2 regions of the Clostridium sp. genome follow, and region 2 is predicted to be linked to the other one. Evidence: riboswitches for the same ligand, from Rfam matches in the RefSeq annotation. Region 2 holds a riboswitch; the other holds the start of a gene.
The links. A riboswitch is a leader RNA that binds a small molecule or an ion and turns the genes downstream of it on or off. The one in region 2 is predicted to bind thiamine pyrophosphate.
Positions count from the first base shown of each region.

Region 1: it holds a riboswitch for thiamine pyrophosphate, as region 2 does, so the genes downstream of both, thiS (sulfur carrier protein ThiS) here and thiC (phosphomethylpyrimidine synthase ThiC) in region 2, are expected to answer to the same signal.

Region 1 covers NZ_JAKVOI010000001.1:491,278-499,464, reverse strand. The annotation lists gene LKE46_RS02730 (methyl-accepting chemotaxis protein) at 1-310, shown strand, start outside; gene LKE46_RS02725 (HAD family hydrolase) at 325-978, shown strand; gene LKE46_RS02720 (thiamine phosphate synthase) at 1,034-1,645, opposite strand; gene thiH (2-iminoacetate synthase ThiH) at 1,646-2,755, opposite strand; gene LKE46_RS02710 (thiazole synthase) at 2,767-3,531, opposite strand; gene thiS (sulfur carrier protein ThiS) at 3,579-3,773, opposite strand; TPP riboswitch at 3,936-4,044, opposite strand; gene LKE46_RS02700 (GNAT family N-acetyltransferase) at 4,198-4,764, shown strand; gene LKE46_RS02695 (DUF2156 domain-containing protein) at 4,779-5,672, shown strand; gene LKE46_RS02690 (glutamine--tRNA ligase/YqeY domain fusion protein) at 5,717-7,375, opposite strand; gene LKE46_RS02685 (YidC/Oxa1 family membrane protein insertase) at 7,498-8,139, opposite strand; gene LKE46_RS02680 (hypothetical protein) at 8,178-8,187, opposite strand, start outside.
Region 2 covers NZ_JAKVOI010000001.1:1,634,507-1,642,693, reverse strand. The annotation lists gene LKE46_RS08185 (hypothetical protein) at 1-76, opposite strand, end outside; gene greA (transcription elongation factor GreA) at 192-653, opposite strand; gene LKE46_RS08175 (methyl-accepting chemotaxis protein) at 793-2,484, shown strand; gene LKE46_RS08170 (DedA family protein) at 2,496-2,978, opposite strand; gene dut (dUTP diphosphatase) at 3,069-3,497, shown strand; gene LKE46_RS08160 (hypothetical protein) at 3,565-3,873, opposite strand; gene LKE46_RS08155 (cache domain-containing protein) at 3,874-4,119, opposite strand; gene LKE46_RS08150 (hypothetical protein) at 4,283-4,528, opposite strand; gene LKE46_RS08145 (MBL fold metallo-hydrolase) at 4,681-5,439, opposite strand; gene LKE46_RS08140 (VOC family protein) at 5,556-5,924, shown strand; TPP riboswitch at 5,983-6,086, shown strand; gene thiC (phosphomethylpyrimidine synthase ThiC) at 6,170-7,483, shown strand; gene LKE46_RS08130 (single-stranded DNA-binding protein) at 7,546-7,878, shown strand; gene LKE46_RS08125 (hypothetical protein) at 8,095-8,187, shown strand, end outside.

The sequences.
Region 1 (8,187 bases), 1.1 Mb from region 2:
AAATATAGCTTCTAAGACAAATCTTTTAGGCCTAAATGCAGCTATTGAGGCTTCAAGGGCAGGAGAAAACGGAAAAGGGTTTACTGTAGTTGCAAATGAAATACGAAAGTTGTCAAGTTCAAGTACTGAGTCTGTATCCCAAATAAACTCCATACTTAAGGAAATAGAAAAATCGGTAAATAATATATCCAGTGGAATAAGTTCCACCTCAGATACATTCAAGGATCAACTTTCCCAGATTCAAGAACTTAATGCTTCCATAAGCAATCTTACTATATTAATTAACAAACTCAATGAGCTATCTGAATAACTGGAGGAATTAAAATGATTTATTCTGGAATCATATTTGATCTTGACGGCACACTTCTCAATACACTTGGCGACCTTGCAAACTCAATGAATTTTGTACTTGAAAAACATGGTTTTCCAACTCACGATATTGAGAAATATAATTACTTTGTAGGAAACGGAATGAAAGAGCTCGTAAGACGTACGCTGCCCTTTGAAGAACCCGAAGAATCACTAGTAGAGATATGCCTGTCACAACTTAAAGAACAATACAGCAGAAAATGGCATGAACTTACAATGCCTTATGCTGAAATAGAGGAATTGCTTGACAATCTCTACAATAAAGATATGAAAATATCTGTTTTGTCAAATAAACCGGATGAATTTACTAAATTAATGATTGATAAATTTTTTGGGCTGAAGCGTTTTGACTTTGTATTTGGTTCAAGGGGTGGTGTACCTAATAAGCCTGATCCCTATTCGGCACTTGAAATAGCAAGGCTATCCAAAATTGAGCCATCTAAATACCTTTACCTTGGGGATACAGATGTCGATATGAAAACTGCAAACAACGCTGGAATGTATGCCATAGGTGTTACCTGGGGATTCAGAAGTGCCGATGAATTGCTAGAAAATGGTGCAAATGTACTTATCCACAATCCCATGGAACTCATGAAATTTATAAAATAGATATTATAAAAATATACGAGGCCATTAACAGCCTCGTATATTTTTACAACAGACATCAGAGCAGCATGGCACATGACATTATTGCAACACCATAAGCTCCAGTATTAAGAACTTCTTCAATATTGGAAGGCCCTATACCTCCTATTGCAATTACAGGTATATCTACACCTTCAATTACTTTTTTTAAAAAATCCAGTCCTTTTCCTTCCAAGCCTGGTTTACAGCCGGTTTCAAATATATTACCGGCTATTATATAATCTGCCCCTGACTTTTCAACTTCTACAGCTTCCCGGACACTGTGGATTGAGACTCCTATCTTTATATTTTTATTTTTCAGAGTATCTATCTCCCTGCTATTTTCCTCCATGGATTTAAATATCTGAAATCCTGTATGGAATGCAAAAGCCCTGAGATTCAAAGCTGCTCTTGCACTTCCATTTATTATGAATCTTTTATTGTATCTATCGCATATATCTTTAATACTTTTACCCATTGCAATGATTTCTTCATAACATAAGTCTTTTTCCCTGAGCATTATGGCATCCGTACCAAGCCGGGCACATTTTTCCAGCGTACTATATAGACATCCTTCCGGTACAAGATGTCTGTTTGTAATTGAAATTATCCTTTTGCTTCCCTTCAATTTAAAAATATCCTCATTTTTCATTTAACAATACTGCCAGTCCTTGAATACTGCATTGTATCCCTGCTTCTCTATCTCATCCTTTATTTCATCAACTGATCTGCTATCGGATATTATAAACTGGCCTTCTCCTTTATCTTCATCATCCAATGAATGTCCTCCAACTTCGGTAGTGACACCTGCAGACATTTTCGTAACTCCAAGTGGAATAAGGTTGTTTCTCATTTCCGCTCCCTCTCTTGTAGTAATATTGATACCCGCTCTCTGCAGAAATATCTTATATGCCATAGCAGCCTGTACTAAATTTTTGTCAGTTACTTCATATATCTTGATTGGGCTTCCGGCATGAGGTCTTATTCTTGGAACAGACATACTTATTTCAACGGAGGGATAATTCTTTGAAATATACTCGGCATGAACACCTGTCAGAAATACTTCATTTCTCCACTTGTAAAGTCCCAGAAGTGCACTCATTCCTACAGAATGTATTCCTGCCCTGCATCCCCTGTCAAGTGCCTCCAGTCTATATCTATAGTCTCTCTTCTTCCCTGCAAGATGCACTGTCTTATATACATCTTCATTATAGGTTTCCTGGTATACCGTCAAACTGTCAGCACCAAGTTCTACAAGCTCCCTGTACTCATCCTCCTCAAGAGGATATATTTCAAGACATATGGAAGCAAAATATTTCTTGAGTATTTTTACAGCTTCTTTCAGGTATTCCATAGGGCAATGATACCTTGATTCACCTGTAAGCAGTATTATATGTTTCAGGCCCGTTTGTGATATTGCTTTGGCCTCTCTTTCAATTTCCTCATAGGTCATCTTTTTTCGTACAATTTTGTTCTCTACATTGTATCCGCAGTAAATGCATTTATTTGTACAATAATTTGCAATATACATAGGTGTATACAAAACTATACTCTTTCCAAAATTCCTTATACTTATCTCTCTAGCTTTTCTGGCCATGGGTTCAAGATACCTTTCTGCCGCTGGAGATAAAAGTGCCAAAAAATCTTCCCGTGAAATTCTATCTTTCAAAAGTATATTTTCTACTTTTGAGTCAGTAACATTCTCAAAAAATCCGTCAAAATCAAAATCCTCATATTTTTTTATTTCTTCATAAATTCCCAATATGTTCCCCCCTATCTCAAAAATCCCGTGAGTGGAGAAGAAGCTTCAGCTCTGTCTCTTTGAGCACCTAACTTTGCAATATATGCCTGTCTTCCGGCTTTTACTGCATATTTAAAGGCCTCTGCCATAAGTACGGGATTTTCTGATGTAGCTATCGCTGTATTTACAAGTACGGCATCTGCTCCCATTTCCATAACCAAAGTTGCATCGGAAGGTTTGCCTATGCCTGCATCTACTATTACAGGAATATCTATTTCATCTATAAGTATTCTAATCATTTCTTTAGTCCTTATTCCACGGTTTGATCCTATTGGTGAGCCAAGAGGCATAACTGCTGCTGCACCCACATTTACAAGTCTCTTTGCATCTGAAAGATCGGGATTTATATATGGGAGTACGACAAATCCATCTTTGACAAGTTCCTCTGTTGCTTTTATAGTTTCAATATTGTCCGGCAGAAGATATTTATTATCAGATACTGCCTCTATCTTTATCCAGTTTCCACATCCTGCAGCTCTTCCAAGCTTGGCCAGTCTCACCACTTCATCTGCTGTCCTTGCCCCTGATGTATTGGGAAGCAATATATACTCCTTGCCTATAAAATCTACAATGTTTCCTCTGTTGGAATGCATATCTACTCTTCTAAGTGCTGTAGTCACCACATTAGTCTCTGCACTTTTCAGTACATCCGGCAATAACTCGTCCGAAGAATATTTACCTGTTCCTAAAAACAATCTGCTGCTGAGTTCTTTTCCTCCAATAATCAACTTATCCATAAAATACCTCCATAAATTATTTTAAAATAATTATATTCAGCTATATATTAGCCTCCAGCTACAAAGCGTATTATCTCTACATTTGAATTGCTGTTCAACTTTATATTCCCGAACCGACCTCTTTCTGCAATTTCCATATCCACCTCCACAGCTACATTATTGGAATCAATACTTAAGGCTTCCAAAAGCTCTGAAATTGTTATTCCATCCTGGAATTCCATTTTTTCTCCATTTACTATCAAAGTTTACTCCCCCTTTCTCAATTATATAGATTTAGTTTGATACAAAATACAGCAAAAAGGAAACATATAAAAAATGTTTCCTCATAATCTGATTTAAATATACTTTAAAAGATAAAAACACAAATTCCAGGAGAATTTGTGTTTAAAACAACCTTGCCATATATTTTGCAAATATTATCTCCCTACGTTGGCATTGCCCAAATCAGGTTATGAGGATAAGGAATAACATTCCACTCTCAGATCATCAATATGACCTCTCCATATGTTCTATTAAATTGTTGATACATATATATTATAGCATAGCAAAAATTTAAATCAATGTTAAAATTCTTCAATTTAATTTGAATTATTACATATACATAAGTTATAATCTATATAAAAGTTATTATTTATTAATTTTAGTTTTCACAGGGTGGCGCATATTATGATAAAAAATTTACTAAAAGGATCAAAAATCATACTGACCGCTTTTAGAGAAGACGATCTGAAAATATTGGAAGCATGGTACAATGACGTATCATTTTTAAGAAACTATGATATGATATCATCTTTTCCAATGTCACTATATGAATTAAAGCCTATGATAGAAGATGTAAAAAAATCTCCCGATAAATTTATATTTGCTGTAAGAAACACTTCAAATGGCGAATTCATAGGAGTTACAGGCTTTGAAAATATATTGTGGAACAATGGAGTTGCTACCATATACATAGGCATAGGGAATGAATCATATCGTGGAGTCGGTATAGGTAGAGAGGCCCTGAGTCTCACTATTGAATTTGGATTTGAGGAACTTAATCTTCACAGAATACAATTAACTGTATTATCCTACAACACACCAGCTATAAAATTATATGAAAAGGTGGGATTTAAAAGGGAGGGAACTTACAGGGAATTTATACATAGGGATAACAAAAGATATGATATGTATCTGTATGGCCTTCTTAGAAATGAATGGCAATCCAATCAACCTATTAACAAATTGAAATGACAAGGAGAATATTTATGCTAGAATTCAATCCACTAACTATGGAGGATAAAAGTTTTTTTGACAATTATCTACACGATTATAATTTTACTACCTGCGAATATTCCTTTACAACTCTTCTTATCTGGAGGAAGGCATGTGATATAAGCTACACTGTAATAGATGACGTACTTGTACTCAGAAAAATGGGGTTCGATGGAAATTATTACTTTATGCAGCCTATAGGTTATACAAAAGAAAATCTCAAAAATGTTGTGGAACTGCTCAAGGAGTATTCATCATCAAATAACATGCCATATTTATTTGGAGATGCAGAGGAAAGTTTTTTAGAAGATTTAAAAGATATATATGGAAATAACATTATTGTAAAAGAGGATGTAGATAATTTCGACTATTTATATGATACCCAGAAGCTGACAACATTGTCAGGCAAAAAGTTGCACTCAAAAAAAAATCACTACAACAAATTCATAAAAACCTACAACTATGCTACAAAGGATTTTTTTGAACCAGGGGTCAAAGAAGATTGTATGAAGGCTGCCAAATTATGGTACGACATGAAAAATAGTGACAATAAATACCTGTATTATGAACTGGAGGGTATAAAGGAGATATCATCCAACATGAAACAACTCAATCTTGAAGCCATGGCAGTATATGTAGACAATGAAATATCCGCCTTTACAATAGGTGAAAAAGTAAATCCAGATATGGGAATAATACACATAGAAAAAGGAATTACAAATGTAAATGGGATTTACACATTCGTAAACAAAACCTTCGTGGAAAATTATCTTCAGGATGTAAAATATATAAACAGGGAACAGGATTTGGGGCTTGAGGGTCTCATAAAGGCAAAAAAATCCTACCATCCCATAAAAATGGCTAAAAAATACTGTATACGTGTATAAAAAGATGTAGATAACCTTTAATTCAGGTTTATCTACATCTTTTCCTACTTTTTTATCTTAAAAGAACTCTTCAGTGAAACAATTCTATTAAATACCAGTTTACCATTTTTGGTAAATTTACTGTCAACATTGAAATATCCATGTCTGAAAAATTGAAATTTTTGTCCAGGTTTTGCTGATTTCATATTTGGTTCCAGAAATCCATTCAATATTTCAAGTGAGTTTTGATTTACATTATCCAGAAAAGAATCACTATCCTCTTCTCCACCATCCAGTATCAGTGGCTCATATAATCTTATCTCTGCCGGAATCGCAGTATTGAGATTTACCCAGTGAATAGTTCCTCTTACTTTTCTTCCGTCCGGACTGTTTCCTCCCCTTGATGCAGGATCATAAGTACAGTGGAGCTCTATAATGTTTCCTCCATTATCCTTGACGGGATCAATACACTTTATGAAATAAGCTCCCTTCAATCTAACTTCATTTCCTGGAAACAGCCTGTAGTATTTTTTAGGAGGGTTCTCCATATAATCTTCCTGTTCAATATACAGCTCTCTTGAAAAAGGAACCTTCCTCGTTCCTGCTGAAGGATCATCAGGATTATTTTCAACTTCGAACTCTTCAGTCTTCCCTTCTGGATAATTCGTTATTACAACCTTTAGAGGTCTTAAAACAGCCATAGTCCTAGGTGCCTTTTTTTCAAGATCATCCCTTAAAAAGTAGTCAAGCATTTGTGAATCAACTACACTGCCTGCCTTCGACACTCCTATAGCCTTGCAAAAATTTCGTATTGATTCAGGCGTAAATCCCCTTCTTCTAAGCCCGGCAATTGTGGGCATACGAGGATCATCCCAGCCATCTACGAAATTTTCATCTACAAGCTTTTTGAGTTTTCTCTTGCTCATAACAGTATTTGTCATATTGAGCCTTGCAAACTCTATCTGCTTTGGTACATTTTCCATTTCACATTCACGCACTATCCAGTCATATAGAGGCCTGTGATCTTCAAATTCAAGCGTACATATTGAATGTGTTATGCCTTCAATTGCATCTTCAAGCGGATGTGCAAAATCATACATTGGATATATGCACCACTTGTTGCCTGTATTCTGGTGGGAAGCATGGGCTATACGGTAAATTACAGGATCTCTCAAATTAATGTTCGGAGAGGTCATATCTATTTTTGCCCTGAGCACTTTTTCTCCATCCTTGAATTCTCCATTTTTCATCTTCTCGAACAGTTCCAAATTTTCATCTACAGTCCTATTTCTATAAGGACTTTCTTTCCCAGGCTCTGTAAGCGTCCCCCTGTATTTTCTTATTTCATCTGCAGTCAAATCACAGACATAGGCCATTCCCTTTTTTATAAGAATCAAAGCACGTCTGTACATCTCATCAAAATAATTTGATGCAAAATGAAGCTCATCCCATTCATATCCAAGCCATTTTACATCCTTCTCTATGGATTCTACAAATTCCGTATCTTCCTTTATAGGATTTGTATCATCAAAACGGAGATTGGTTCTTCCATTAAATTCATCAGCTAATCCAAAATTCAGCACTATTGACTTTGCATGCCCTATATGTAAATATCCATTGGGTTCCGGTGGAAATCTCGTGATTATATTCTTATATTTTCCGGATTTCAAATCATCTAGAACTATGTTTTTTATAAAATTTGAAGCAACTTTATTATCGCCCATAGAATCATTCCTTTTTTATTAACTTATTTATTATTATATCCAGTTTGGCAAATTATAAAAGGTATCGATTATTGATTGAGTAAAATAAAGGGCATCTTAAGCAGAAAATGCCCTTTTAATTCCTAAACAAGATTCTTGTTTCTCACATACGCCCTAAAAATTACATCCTCTATAAAAGAAAAGATATTAGAAGTTATAAAATACAGGCCTATGGCTATAGGTGCTTTAATAGTTATCATAATACCAACAAATACAGAAATCAAAATGCTTGCTCTATTCGATTGGACTTGTTTGTATATATTAAAATAATCTACATAATTTATGAGGAACGGAAAAGTGGATACGGCTGAATACAGTAAAGGTACAATATAGTAACTGTCACTCATTTTTATGGAAGCAATCCATGGAACAAGCATTGAACTTGAAGTAACCGGCATATTTATTACAGTACTATACAGTACCCATATTACAGGAAGCTGTATGAATGTAATAAGACATCCCAAGATATTTTTTGCCCCATCTTTATAACATTTTTGAATCTCTTCTTTCATTTTTTCCTTGTTGTACTTGTATTCGGACTTTAGTTTTTCTATTTGCCGACCCATTTTTTGCTGTTTTAACAGGCTGAGTTTCTGATTAAAAGACAGTGGTGAAAGTATAAATTTTATAATCATCGTCAGAACTACTATCGAAACACCCCAGTCTCCCGTAATTCCAAATATATATTGCAGCAACACAGTAAAAGAATTCAAAATAATGTTCATGTGCTAACTCCTTTATTTAAAATTTGTATTTGAGAACATTATTTTGAA
Region 2 (8,187 bases):
CAAAGGCAGTGGTGGCAAACATCAGTGTTCCAACGGTAAAACTTATTGCAATGGCTGTTTTTTTACCTAGCTTCATTTTTTACATCTCCTTTTTGCTTGTCTGGAAGTACCTCCTGATTATATTTTAAAATACAAGTCTCTATTTTATATAAACTAATTATAAACAAAATCTAAACTTTACAAATAATACATCATTCTATAGCCTGTATGGTAACAGAATATATGCCGTCAGGTGATTTGACAGTAATTTTTTCTCCCGTGGTATGCCTGTATATGGCGGAACCGAGGGGTGACTCTATGCTGATCCTGTTGTTTAGAGGATCTGCTTCTATTGTGGTTACTATGAAAAATTTTTCTGCTTCAGCTTCATCTTCAAATTTGAGGTACACTGTTTTGCCGATGCCGACTTCATTGTCTGCTGCAGTGTCCTCTATTATTTTTGCCGTTTTTATCATTTTCTCGAGGTACCTTATTCTGCTCTCGTTGTGTGCCCTGTCCCTTTTTGCCGATTTGTATTCGAAATTTTCACTTAAATCCCCCTGTGCCCGTGCTTCCTTCAGATCTTCATTTATCTTTCGTCTGACGATTACTTTTCTGTGTTCTATTTCCTGGTTTAGTTTGTCTATAGCTTTTTTTGTAAGATAGTTATACATGTTTGAATACATCCCTTTGCAAATTTTATAAAGATATAATATCATTTATTATACAAATATGATAGATTATTTTGAAACTTAGTAGTATTATGGTAATAATGCTCTTATAGAACTTTTATGATTTAAGGGGGATGTATCTTTGAAAAAATTGAAATTTAGAGGAAAAATATTTTCAGCGTTTATTTTAGTGAGTGCTTTTTCACTCATATTTTTGATCGGTATAATATCGAAGGTCAGGATTCTGGAGACTACGTGGAATACAAATATTGTTCTGAATACTGCCGAGAACATGAGAAATTCCATAAATTCCTGCGGGATAAATACCAGGGATCTGAAATTCATGAAGAACGGGTCGGATATAGAAACTAGGAAAAAATCGATCAGTGAGGCAGAAGAGGAATACAAGAAGTACAGAAAGAATATACAGCCCTTGATCATGGCTCAGGCGGACAAGGAACTGCTTAAAAGCATGGACCGGAATTCAAGTACATATTTTGCGCAATTGAACATGATATTGTTCAGGGGAGATATAACACAGGTGCCAGATGAGGAAATGGCTGAATTCAGCAGACAGGAAAAGCAGCTCTTCAGCAATCTGGATCAGCTTGTCAAAAATGAGGGCAGCGTAAGTGCCATGTCAATATCCCAGGGAAGGGATGTCATAGTATTTATAGTGACTGCATCCATGATACTTTTCATAGGAATGCTTGTAATCAATATTGTATGTGCAAAGGTGCTTTCCGACAATGTGGCCAGACCTATCAATATAGTCAGTTCCGAACTTAAGAAGTATGCTGAAGGAGATTTTACGGCTGAAGTTCCAGAAAAGTTTTTGAAGAGAAATGATGAGATAGGAGAGTTAACTCACTCATTAAATTTGATGAAAGAAAATTTGTCCGGGCTTCTCAAGGGTATAGTGAATTGTTCCGAAGATCTAAATAAGTCAAATAGTGATTTGGCTGGATCATCCGGGAAAATTGCGGTGGAATTCAAAAATATAAGTGATTCAACTGAAATCATACTCAACGGAGTACAGGAAACAAGTGCCTCTTCGGAGGAAATAAGTGCTTCCGTGGAAGAAGTGAATTCCAGTATAAATGAACTTTCTTCAAGAGCTCTTGATGGAAGTGAAAATTCGGGTGAAGCCAGGAAGAGAGCGGTGGAGCTTCAGGAAAAGGGTAAAAAGTCCCTCAAAAAAATAGAGGACATGTACGGCGAAAAGGAAAAGAAAATATTACAGGCGATTGAAGACGGAAAGGTTGTAGAGGATATAAAGTTCATGTCCGATACAGTCGCAGCTATTGCGGAGCAGACAAATCTCCTTGCACTGAATGCTGCTATAGAAGCTGCAAGGGCGGGAGAACACGGAAAGGGATTTGCAGTAGTTGCCGAAGAGGTCAGAAGGCTTGCAGAACAGTCAAAAGAAGCTGTATCCGGAATTCAAGATACTATTTTGAAGGTTCAGGAGGCATTTAAAAATATGGCAGGTACAGGAAGTGAAATACTTACTTTCATAAATGAAGAGATAAATCCGGAGCTCGACAGTCTGAGAAAGGTTGGGGACAGCTATCTTAATGATGCGGATTTTGTAAACAAGATGTCGGATGACATAGCTTCCATGGCTGAAGAACTTACAGCTACGATGGATCAGGTAGGTGAGGCGATCCAGGGTATGACTGAAAATGCACAGAAATCTTCTGAAAGTACAGATGTAATAAAGGACAATATATCAAAAACGATGGAGGACATGAAGAAAATAGCTGCTTCTTCTAAGCAGCAGACGGGGATGTTTGAACAACTTGGTCAAATGGTGAAAAAATTCAAGATCTGAGAGTATTCATTTTATAGATTGCCAAGAAATCTTCCGAAGCATATAAAAGTGCCTGTCCACACAAGTGCACCCAGATAGGCACTTATCATGAACTTTTTAAGAGGAAGCCTTATTATACCTGAAAAGTATCCTGTAAAATGTCTTACACCAGGTATGAAATATGATATGAACAGCATAAAGATACCGTATTTGTCAAAATACTTCGATATTTTATCCAGAGTGGACTGTTTCAGGTGAATATAATGACCGTATTTTTCAAAAAATGGTCTTCCAAGTGCCCTGCCGAGGAAATAGGATATGGTTATTCCCGTAATTCCACCTATGCAGGCCATTAAGATTCCAAGCGCCAGATTCATGTTCTGTTCCTGTATTATATATCCGCAGTAGGTCATGATAGTCTGACCGGGAAGTGGAAGTGCCAGAAGTTCGAGAATCAAAGATACAGTCAATATTATGTAACCATATTGATTGAACAGATGTGCTATTGACTCCAATATAAATCACCCCGATTTCTTTTACACCCAGTTTAGCATAGTATGTTTTCCGTGTAAATATAAAGGCACTATGGAAGGAGATGAAGTTTTATGAAATTGCTTATACAGAAAATAAATGAAAAGGCGGTTGTTCCGTTTTACGCACATGAAGGAGATGCAGGACTTGATCTTTTTTCCGTGGAGAAGGTATTGATAAAGCCCATGGAAAGAAAACTCGTGTCTACGGGCATAAGAATACAGCTGCCTGAAAATACTGAGGCACAGGTAAGACCAAGAAGCGGACTTGCACTAAAAAATGGAATAACACTTTTAAATTCCCCGGGAACCATAGATGAAGGCTACAGGGGAGAAATAAAAGTTCTTATGATAAATCTTGGAGAGGAACCTTTTTTGATTGAAGAGAATATGAAAATTGCCCAGATGGTCATAAAACCTGTGGAAAGGGTACAGGTAAATGAGGTCAGTGAATTGACCGATACGGAAAGAGGAGAAGGTGGATTTGGTTCTACCGGACTGTGATTTCTGTTTTAGAAAGGATGTACTGTAAAATTTTAACTTTCAGTACATCCTTCTTTATATTTTGACTTTAGTTATTGATGATGAATTTACTAATCTTTTCTTTGAATTTTAGTGATAATTTATTGAGGTTATTTGCATAGCCAGTAAATTCATTCATTCGGTGGATTCTGAAGATTGATGAGAAACCTCCTTCAGCTGCTACAACTGCGAAGCCCTTACCGTATTTACCAGCTCCGGCGGCCTCAATCTGTATTGCTCCAAATATCTTCCAGCCGCTTTCCTTGTTTGTCATGAAAATATTGTATTTTTTCTGTCCATTGTAGATATATTCATCAAATCCACTGCTATTTTTGATTACATTTTTCCAGTAGCTCATCTATGTAACATCCTTTTTCCCGATTTCAGCCTTATCAGGAGGTGTGAGAGCAATTCCTTCTTTATCTACGATGAACACATAACCTTTTTCACCGATCTTTATATTTGAAAGTTGTTTAGCTACCTTGTTCATATTGATATCCATTGCAACAACTCCAACAATTTTTGTATTGTATTCAACAGTTTTTGTTATGGTTACAATAGGCATATTAGTCTCGGCATCCCTATAAAATTTAGTTATAATGATATTTCCTCTATTTTTTACAGCTTCTGTATACCAGGGCCTTGCTGTCGGGTCAAAGTTTTTTCCTAAATTCCCCTACGGACATATGTACATATTCTTACTGCTTGTTCCATAGAAATGGACGTAACCTCATTGTTGTTATCTTTGAAGTTTTTAAGCATGTCAACTAGAAAAGTCGTATTTCCCGGATGTGTATTAAGCTCCGTAAGATTAGGACTGGTGATAATATATTTAATTCTTCATTGAATTTGCCAAAATATTTATCCAGTCCTCTGTTTACTTCTGAAACTGTCTGCTTGGTAGTTACTTGAAATCTCTGTGTAAGTATATCCTGAGTTTTGTGGTATGCTATTAAACCAAGAAGTGTAATTGGTATTACAGACAAAGCTATTAGTATAATAGTAAGCTTCATACCTATAGCAGATTTTAGTATGTTTTTTTGTAATTCATATTTTCCTCCCCAGCATACATTATTTTATTGTAAAGTATCTACTATAGGAATTATAATAATTCAATATTAAATAGAGATTTATAACCCGTTAAATATATCTTAACTGTCTTTTGTTATACACTTCCTTCTATTTCAAGCTGAAATATTTCACCTATGCTGTGTATATCAATGACCTTTGTACTGTAACTTTTCACTGCATCCTTGAATTTTGTAGTTATTGACATATTATTCCAAAAATGCATTGGAAAGAAGAAACGGGGGTCTATCTCCTTTATAAAATATTCTCCTCCGGACAGGTAGTATTCATCCAGCCTTGGATCTACCGGGAAAAATGCTATATCGATTTTCTGTCCTTTCAATTTGTCTATTTCATCTTTGAAATTTATTTCGGCAGCTTTTCGATCTTCAGCCGTATCCTCCTTCCAGTTCCACCAGTTCAGGTCACCGGAATGAAAAAGGGTGATGCCTTCCAGTTTTACTAAAAATGAAATTCCTATATCAGTGGAGCCGAAGGCCTTTACATAGACACCTTCTTCTTTTAAGGCAATATCTTCGTACTTTGATAATTTAAAATAATTTTCTGAAGGGTTCGATATGGATATATCGCTGCTCAGTATATACTTGATTTTTTTATTTATCCTGTTCCATTTGAATATTACTGGATTGAAATGATCCGGGTGACTATGGGATACAAATACAATTATATTTTTTTTGCTTTTTATAAAAGCCGCCGATATGAGGCCGTTTTCTATAGATTTTTCCTTTCCTGTAAAACTGTCCTTATAGTAGTCGAATATCAACAGATGTTTTTCCATTTCAACTGCAAATCCACTGTGATAAAGGTAGTGGACTTTTATATTGTGATTGCTCAATTTATACACCTCTCTTCAGTACTTATTTTATTATAATATCACAAACAGGAGACATATTCACAAATATATGAATGTAGGCTATAATGAAGGTGAATTGAATAAATGGAGGGATAGTTTTGAAATTCAAATTTGACCACAACAATATAAATGTACTGGATATTGAAAAATCAAAAAAGTTTTATGAAGAAGCACTTGGATTCAGAGAAATTGACAGGAAGATATCGGAGGACGACAGCTTCATACTTGTTTTTATGGGAGACGGGGACAGCAAATACAAAATAGAACTTACCTGGCTTAGAGACAGGAAGGAGCCGTATAACCTGGGAGACAATGAAATACATATGGCAGTCAGAACAGATGATTATGATGCTGCCCATGAACTTCACAGAAAAATGGGGTGTATATGCTATGAAAACAAGAAGATGGGATTGTATTTCATAGCTGACCCCGACGGCTACTGGACGGAAATACTGCCACAGAAATAGAAATTGTTCATTGTCAAGAAAATCAAATTGTGTTAAACTTGAATTAAATAACTGAATAGATTTTTACTGGGTGTGCCGCAGGGCTGAGAGAGATTTTTGAATCTCAAACCTTAGAACCTGATGTAGTTAATTCTACCGTAGGGAAAGTATCTTATATTGCGAGTTAAACGAAATATATTTCAGCTTTCTTTAGGGAGGCTGATTTTTTTATGGGTAATTTGTATGAATTTAAAGGAGGAAGTATTATGAACTATTCTACTCAGATGGATGCCGCAAAAAAAGGCATAATTACTAGAGAGATGGCTGTAGTAGCTGAAAAGGAAAATATAGATTTGGAAAAGCTGAGGGATCTGATTGCAAAGGGACAGGCTGTAATACCGGCCAACAAGAACCATGTTTCACTTGACCCTGAGGCTGTGGGAAGCGGGCTCAAGACAAAGATAAATGTAAATCTTGGAATATCAAGAGATTGCCCTGATGTAGATACCGAGCTTGAAAAGGTCAAGAAGGCAATTGAAATGAAGGCCGAGGCAATAATGGACCTGAGCTCCTTTGGAAAAACCGAAGAATTCAGAAAAAAACTCATAGGCATGAGCAGTGCCATGATTGGAACCGTTCCAATATATGATGCAGTTGGATTTTATGACAAGGAACTGAAGGACATAACCGAGGAAGAATTCATAGAGGTCATTGAAAAACAGGCACAGGACGGGGTTGACTTTATGACAATCCATGCAGGTATAAACAGGGAAACTGCAGCGGTTTTCAAGAGAAACAGGAGACGCATGAACATAGTTTCAAGGGGAGGCTCACTCATGTATGCCTGGATGGAGCTCAACAACAAGGAAAATCCTTTTTATGAGCATTTTGATAAAATACTTGATATATGTGCAAAATATGATGTAACCTTGAGTCTCGGAGATGCCTGCAGGCCGGGATGTGTTTCGGATGCTACAGATGCCATCCAGATAAAGGAGCTTATAACACTTGGCGAACTTACCAAAGCTGCCTGGGAGAAAAATGTACAGGTTATGATAGAAGGACCCGGACACATGGCATTGAATGAGATAAAGGCAAATATGATTCTGGAAAAGAAACTGTGTCATAATGCACCTTTTTATGTTCTGGGACCACTTGTTACGGATATTGCTCCCGGATATGACCATATTACGAGCGCCATAGGTGGAGCCATTGCGGCTGCATCAGGGGCGGATTTCCTCTGCTATGTTACGCCTGCGGAACATCTCAGACTGCCTACGCTTGATGACATGAAGGAGGGAATCATAGCTTCCAAAATAGCTGCACATGCGGCAGATATAGCAAAGGGTGTAAAGGGAGCCATTGACTGGGACAACAAAATGGCAGAGGCAAGGCAGAAACTCGATTGGGAAAAGACCTTCGAACTTTCAATAGACCCTGAAAAAGCAATAAGATACAGGAGGGAATCTACTCCTGAATGCAGTGATACATGCACAATGTGTGGAAAAATGTGTGCAGTAAGGAATATGAACAGGGTAATGAGTGGAAAGGATGTAAATATACTTAGAAAAGATGATTAACTGTGATTAAAAACTCCCAACATGGATATAATTATTAAAAAAATAGTTGGGAGGTAATCCATTTGAATAATGTTACTCTTATAGGAAGGCTCACCAAAGATGCTGAACTCTTTAAAATAGAAAACAGCAAGAGAGGTATGTTGAAATTCATACTGGCCGTAGATAAAAATTTTACGACCAGAAATGGAGAAAAACAGGCTGATTTTATTTCTGTAACTTATTTCAGCGGAGGAGCTGAAAAACTCCAGCAGTATCTGAAAAAGGGGAGGCTGCTCGGGGTAAACGGAAAAATAACTACCAGAAGCTACACAAAGGGAGATACGAGAAGATATTATATGAATGTGGAAGCAGATACGATTCAATTCCTTGAGTACAAGAAGGAAACTCTGGCCTAGTTGTATGCAGGATGATTAAAATTCTATATTTTATTTTATATTGGGGGAAATGGACTTTAGGTACATTTCCCCTATATATGTCAATTATACATAATTGACATATATATATAATTATTGATAATATTAATTATATAGTAAAGTTTTTTAAACAATCTTTGAATTTATTTCAAAGTCTTCATAAAAGGTTTAAGATTAATTGCAGGGGCGGTGGTAAATGTGGATAATGATGAAAAAATATTGATAAGCAAGCAGTGTATAGACAGGATACTTTCAGGACTTAAAACTATTAAAATAAATGAGAAGAATAAA